One region of the Pseudarthrobacter woesei genome, then DNA from elsewhere that is predicted to be linked to it. Evidence: predicted binding sites of a transcription regulator. Region 1 holds the regulator's gene; the other holds the start of a gene.

What was found. Region 1 encodes Rex, which represses fermentation and respiration genes when NADH is low (regulators of the CRP and FNR family bind a similar motif). Its sites were predicted from a motif close to CTTGTGAANNNNTTCACAAG; they were not measured.
Region 2: a site for Rex is predicted at 744-763, ahead of benA (benzoate 1,2-dioxygenase large subunit). Genes of this name have one in related genera too.

What each region holds. Positions count from the first base shown of each region.
Region 1 covers NZ_JBVAYU010000002.1:438,078-441,554, reverse strand. Annotated here, with positions in the region: gene ACZYZE_RS05155 (HAD family hydrolase) at 1-486, opposite strand, end outside; gene ACZYZE_RS05150 (glutaredoxin family protein) at 597-869, shown strand; gene ACZYZE_RS05145 (redox-sensing transcriptional repressor Rex) at 960-1,655, shown strand; gene ACZYZE_RS05140 (hypothetical protein) at 1,707-2,381, opposite strand; gene ACZYZE_RS05135 (hypothetical protein) at 2,619-3,458, opposite strand.
Region 2 covers NZ_JBVAYU010000016.1:54,203-57,679, forward strand. Annotated here, with positions in the region: gene catA (catechol 1,2-dioxygenase) at 1-538, opposite strand, end outside; gene benA (benzoate 1,2-dioxygenase large subunit) at 860-2,242, shown strand; gene benB (benzoate 1,2-dioxygenase small subunit) at 2,279-2,815, shown strand; gene benC (benzoate 1,2-dioxygenase electron transfer component BenC) at 2,856-3,477, shown strand, end outside.

The DNA of each region.
Region 1 (3,477 bases):
CCGCCCGTCCACGATCTCGCCCACCGTGCCGAGGGCGCCGGTGAGGCCCAGTCGCGTGGAGATCACGGTAGCCACCTCGATCGGCGTCGCCGTCACGAGCCAGACCTTGCGGCCCACCCGGAGATGCTGCTCGGCGAGGGCCTTTGCACCCGGCCAGATCCGGGACTCGATCATCTCGTCATAGACCTCTTCACCCAGCGCCTCGACGTCCTCCACCGTGATGCCGGCGGCCAGGGTCAGGGCGGAGTCGCGGACGGCGTGCACATCATCCATGTTCTCGCCGCGCAGCACGAACATGAGCTGCTTCCACGCGAAACCGGCGGCCTCCCGGACGGTGAAGGCCCCGCGCTGGTGCATCTTGCGCGCCACATGGAACAGGCTGGCGCCCCGCATGAGGGTGTTATCGACGTCGAAGAACGCGGCCTCGCCTTGCTGCGGCGGAGCAACAGGCTGTCCGGCCACAGCGACGTACTTCTCCTCGGGCATTCCTCGAGTCTAGCCAATGCGGGAGCCGGTTCCCGTCGGCCGGGCCGCGGAGACGGGACCGGATGTGCCGCGCGTCGACGCCGGACGGTCCGCCGGGCTACCGTGGAACCATGCCCACTCCCGCGCCCCTCCCCGAAGTCGTTCTGATCACCAAAGCCGACTGCCACCTCTGCGCCGCCGCGCGCGCCGCAGTCGGCCGTGTCACAGAAGCCCTCGGGATCGGCTGGAGCGAACAATCGGTTGACGACGACGCGGCGTTGCGTGAGCGCTATGCCGAGGAGATCCCGGTGGTGCTGGTGGATGGAGTCCAGCGGGATTTCTGGAAGATCGACGAAGCCCGGCTGGACCGGACCCTGCGGCGGGCCCTTCAACAAGGGACCTGACTCACCGCGGTCCCAAAAGCCCCCGGCTTTGTTGGCCGAACTGCAGTGGCTCTAGAGTGGAAGGCACAACGCGACGCAATGGAGCAGATAGTGACTTCGCTGGATTCATCTCCCGAGGCGGTACCCGGGGGAACAGGGACTGCAGCCAAACAGATTCCCCCCGCGGCCGTATCCCGGCTGACCATTTACCTGCGCGCCCTGACCACCTTGCTGGCCGAAGGTGTGGACCGCGTCTCCTCCGAATCACTGGCCGAAGCCTCGGGTGTCAGTTCCTCGACGCTCCGCAAGGACCTCTCCTTCGTCGGGTCCTACGGCACTCGCGGTGTCGGCTACGAAGTCCAGTACCTCAACCGGCACATTGCCGCCGCCCTCGGCCTGACACATGACTGGAAGGTCGCGATTGTCGGTGCGGGCAACCTCGGCAAGGCCCTCGCGCGGTACGGCGGCTTCGAATCCCGGGGCTTCGATATCGTCGCGATCTTCGACGCCGACCAGATGGTGGTGGGCAGTGAGGTCGGCTGGCTTCGGGTCAGCGACGCAGCCGATCTTCAGCCGGTGCTACAGCGCACCGGTACCAACATGGTGGTGCTGGCACTGCCGGCCGCGGCGGCGCAGAGCGTCTGCGACCGCGTGATTGCTGCCGGCGTCCGCAGCATCCTCAGCTTTGCCCCGGTGATGCTCCAGGTGCCGCCGGGGGTCAACCTGCGCAAGGTGGATATGGCCACCGAACTCCAGATTCTCGCGTACCACGCACAAAGGGCGCAGAATCCGGAGGATGCCGACTAGCTTTAGTCAGACCGTCCGGCTCCTGCGCCCTCTGCGCTGGTGCCTGCCTGTTTAGTAAGGTCCGCCCGGCTGTCCGTACGGATTGGCGAACGGCTGCCGCTTGCTGAAGTAGGGCGAGTTCGCCGGCAGGTACAACATCACAATGCCGGCAATGCCGAGCACGGCCGCCAGGGTTGCGAGGCTCAGCGGAAAGAGGCTGAAAACCGACAAGGCAGCGAAAACCGTGCCAAGGATCCGTGCCCAGTTCTTGCCCTTGCGGATGTTTAAAGCAACGAGCGCGTAGAGTCCGGCGCCGATTGCGGCGAAGACGAGTATGGTGCCGGTCAGGAACGGCTTGATGTCATTGAACGTCACGTCGGCGCCGCCGGCAGCCGCCATCTGCTGCTCGAACATGTCCCGCATGTCGGCGCTCTCCAACGCCCCGAGTGAGACGAGCAGGGAGATTACCCACACCACGCCGGAGGCGACGATGAGCCAAAATGCGGTGTTGACCTGCTTTGGCGCGGCTGAGGGACCCTGCGGCTGGCCGGACGGGTACTGGGCGTAGGGGGACTGGCCGTATTCGGACTTCCCGTACTGGGGCGGGACCTGGCCGTACTGGGGGGCGGCAGGGGCGTTCTGGCCGTACTGGGGGGCGGCCGGCGCGTTCTGGCCGTACTGGGGCGTCGGCTTTTCGCCCGGCGCGGGGCCGTCCGGGTTGGCCGGCGGGACGGGAGGGATACTCATGGCGGTCCTTTGCATGTCGGTCTGGAGCGGCTGCCGGGACCAGCATCCTGCCCTGCCCCCAGCATGGTTTATCTCCACCGTACCGCGGGCCGGCTGCTGCGCGGATCATTCCCGAGAGGTATTCTCAGCCCGCGCACAACCCTTCCGACGTAGCATATGCAGGGAGGCCGCTGCGGGGCTTGACGCCCTGCAGCGGCCTCTCATATACGCTTTTGTCGGCTTCTGCCCGACCTCGGATCAGGCGCGGCCCCGGATGGAAGCGAACCAGGCCTGGGAATTCGGCAGCCACATCAACACGGTTGCCGCGAGGCTGACGATGAAGCCTGGCCAGCTGGTGCCCCGTCCGTCCACGGCATTGGCGCTGATGATGGTCAGCACGAGGGAGATGCCGGCCACGATCGTGAGGGCGAACCGGGCCCATTCACGGCCTTCCTTCATCTTCATGGCCAGGATGATCTGGGCGGCGGCCAGCGCGAGTGCAACGAGCACCAGCAGCAGGACCACCAGTCCCACGCCAGGCGCGAACGCGAAGAGCACAAATGATCCGAACAGGCCGATGATGCCGCCCAGCAGGCCCAGGAGCCCGCCGATAAGCCAGACCCAGTAGGAAACCTTGAGTTCGGTCGGCATCCCGGTGACGGTGAACATGCCGGAGAAGCCGCCCCGGGGCATTACGTCGTTGAAGTTTTTAGGACGGTCAGTCGGCATCTCGAAGCGGAATCCGCCCGCAGGCGCAGGCTGGCCTTGCGGGTACCCCTGCTGGCCGGGAGCCTGATAGCCCTGCGGAGCCTGATAGCCCTGCGGAGCCTGGCCGTAGCCCTGCGGTGCCTGGCCGTAGCCCTGCGGCGGCTGGTAGCCCTGCTGCTGAGCCTGGCCGTACCCCGGCGGAGCCTGGTAGCCCTGTTGCGGTGCCTGGCCGTACCCCGGCGGAGCCTGGTACCCCTGCGGCGGCTGGTAGCCCTCGGGGACCTTCGGTGTTACCTGGGGCGGCTCGGAGCCGGCGGGCGGAACATTGTTGTCCTGCGGCGGCTGGGCACCCGGCTGCTGCGGCGGAGGTACATCACTAGGGTTGCTCATGGCTCTCACTGTAGACCGC
Region 2 (3,477 bases), on a different contig from region 1:
CCGGGGCGTACTGGGAGTAGAACCCGGCGCTGTCCGCATGCCAAATTTCCACCTGGGCACCCTGGATTGCATTGCCCTCGGTATCAGTGAAGCGGCCCGTGAAGTGCAGCGGGGTGCCCTCCTCGTCCTCGCGCATCTCCACGGTGCCAGGGCTCTGGAGCACCGGGGAGCCGGGCACGTAGTAGGGTCCCTCGATGGTACCCACAGTGCCTGGACGGTCCTGGGAGTTGACGTCCTCGACAGTGTGTTCCAGCCACACGTCCAGGAACAGCGGCCATTCCCCGTCGATGCCCACCTTGATCAGCCAGGCTTTGAGTGCGTTGTATTCCTCGTAGGTGACCTCGTGTTCGACGACGATGTCGTTGGCGGCCTTGATAAGTGCCCCTGCCAGCAGGCTCACCCTTTCCTTCGGCACATCCAGCTGTGCGAGTTTTCCTGAGGCGGTAAAGCGCTCGGTGGCCTTTGAGCCGGCTTCGACGGCAGTGCCCTCGTCCTCTTTACGGGCGTCCGTTTGGGTGTCAGTCATGGTGATCTCCATACTCTTCGTTGAACAGGGGAGGAAGGGTTCCTGTACCCGGTGCGAGCCTCCGTGCGCCAGGGTTCTATCCCGCGGTGACTTGGCCACGCGTGATGTCTGTCTCATGATAGGCCTCCCGATAAGGACGCCACAAATATCGATTAGGCCGCTTTTTAGTCATGAAGCCTACATAATGACACCCTTGGTCGAACCTAGGTATTTGCCTGATGTGAGTGCGGTCACGATGGGACAGGATTGCCTGACCACGTCCCACATCGGTGCCCCCGGCCTGCCCGGACGTCCCGCCAAATTTGTCCAGCACTCTCCAATGAAGGAGCAGCCATGACCGAGAATCTGACCCATGTCCGTGGGGTCCTTTCCGACGCCGTTATCGATGACCGTGAGAACGGTGTCATCCGGGCCAAGCGCGAAATTTTCACCGATGAGGATATTTTCGAACTGGAGATGAAGCACATCTTCGAGGGCAACTGGGTTTATCTCGCCCATGAGTCCCAGATCCCCAATGTGGGGGACTACTTCACCACCAACATCGGCCGTACTCCGGTTGTGATCACCCGTGACAAGGACGAGAACCTGAACTGCATCGTCAACGCCTGCTCCCACCGCGGCGCGATGCTGTGCCGCCGCAAGACGGACAACCGCACCACTTTCACCTGTCCGTTCCATGGCTGGACCTTCAAGAACTCCGGTGAATTGCTGAAGGTCAAGGACTCCCGCAACGCCGGCTACCCGGAGACTTTCAACAAGGAGGGCTCCCACGACCTCACCAAGGTTGCCCGCTTCGACTCCTACCGCGGTTTCCTCTTTGGTTCCTTGAAGGCGGACGTGCTCCCGCTCGTAGAGCACCTGAGTGACGCCACCAAGGTGATCGACTCCATCGTGGACCAGTCCCCAGAGGGACTCGAAGTCTTGCGCGGCTCATCCACCTACACCTATGACGGCAACTGGAAGGTGCAGGCGGAGAACGGCGCCGACGGCTACCACGTCACCGCCGTGCACTGGAACTACGCTGCCACCACCGCCCGCCGCAGCGCAGGCGACTCCGCCAACAAGACCAAGGCCATGGACGCCGGCAAATGGGGCAAGGTCAAGGGCGGCTTCTATTCCTACGACCACGGCCACCTGCTGCTGTGGCAGGAGTGGACCAACCCCGAGGACCGCCCGCTGTGGGACCGGCGCGAGGAGCTTGTGGCGAAGTACGGCGAGGAGATGGCCAACTTCATGATCAACATCTCGCGGAACCTGTGCCTGTACCCGAATGTCTACATCATGGACCAGTTCTCCTCCCAGATCCGCCACTTCCGCCCCATCTCCGCGGACCAGACCGAGGTCACCATTTACTGCATCGCACCCAAGGGCGAATCCCAGGAGAACCGCTCCAAGCGCATCCGCCAGTACGAGGACTTCTTCAACGCCACGGGCATGGCCACCCCCGACGACCTCGAAGAATTCCGATCCTGCAACAAGACTTACTGGGCAACCTCCGCGCCTTGGAACGACATGACGCGCGGATCCACCCATGAGATCGCGGGCCCCGACGAGCAGGCCCAGGCCCTGGGCATGACCAAGGTGATCGCGTCCGGGGTGCGCACCGAGGACGAGGGGCTCTACCCAATCCAGCACGGGTACTGGAAGAAAGTCATGGACCGGGCCCTGACGGAGGCGGAGCTCTCCGCCGTGGATACCGTTCCCGTCACTGCCTGACCGCGTCCACGTCGAACCAGAGAGAGTGCATAACCCATGACCAACCTGACAAAACCTGCTGCGGCGCTCAAGACCGCCGAGGAGATCGCCACCCTCGAAACCGTCCGCGCCTTCCTGTATCGGGAGGCCCGGCTGCTGGATGAGCGCCGATTTGATGACTGGCTCCAGTGCTACCACCCGGACTCCGAGTTCTGGATGCCCGCATGGGACGTCGACGACCGGCTGACCGAGGACCCGCAGAACGAGATCTCGCTCATTTACTACGACAACCGCGGAGGCATTGAGGACCGGGTCTTCCGGATCAAAACGGACCGGTCCTCGGCCACCTCCCTCCCGGAGCCCCGCACCGGGCACAACATCACCGACATCGAGATCGTGGACCGCGACGGCGACCAGGTTAAGGTGCGCTTCAACTGGTTCACCCTGTACTTCCGCTACAACACTACGGACACATACTTCGGGACCAGCTTCTACACGATCGATCTTGCCGGCGGGGAGCCGGTAATCATGAAGAAGAAGGTCGTCCTCAAGAACGACTACATCCACCACGTGGTGGACGTCTACATGATCTGACGGACCTGTGCCGGTGCCGGGCATTTCCCCGGCACCGGCCTTGACCGTTCCAAAAACCGTGCCCGTCGGGCACATCAACACTTTCCAGGGTCGCGACGGCGCGATCTTTAGCCAGGAGGAAATCATGGGCCACAAAGTAGCCCTCAGCTTCGAGGACGGCGTCACCAAAGTCATCAAGGTCGGCGACTACGAGACCGTGATGGACGCCGCGTACAAGGCACGCATCAACATTCCGTCGGACTGTCGTGACGGTGCCTGCGGCACCTGCAAGGCCTTTTGCGATTCCGGTTCCTTCGATCCGGGCGACTACATTGACGACGCCATGACGGAGGAGGAGCTCGAAAAGGGCTACATGCTCACCTGCCAGGCAGTGCCTGAGTCCGATATGGCCATTCAAATCCCTGCCACATCGGAATCGGCGAAAACCGGGGCCACCACCTTCATCTCCACTGTGAAGGAGCTCAACAAGCACACGGAAACCACGGTCTCCTTTACCTTGGACGTGGAAAACCGGGATGGGTTGGCATTCCTTCCGGGCCAGTATGTCAACCTCAAGGTCCCCGGAACCGACGCGGAGCGTTCTTATTCATTCAGCAGCGGCCCCGAGATGCACAATGCGTCGTTCATGGTGCGGGTGACTCCCCAAGGTGCGATGTCCGAAT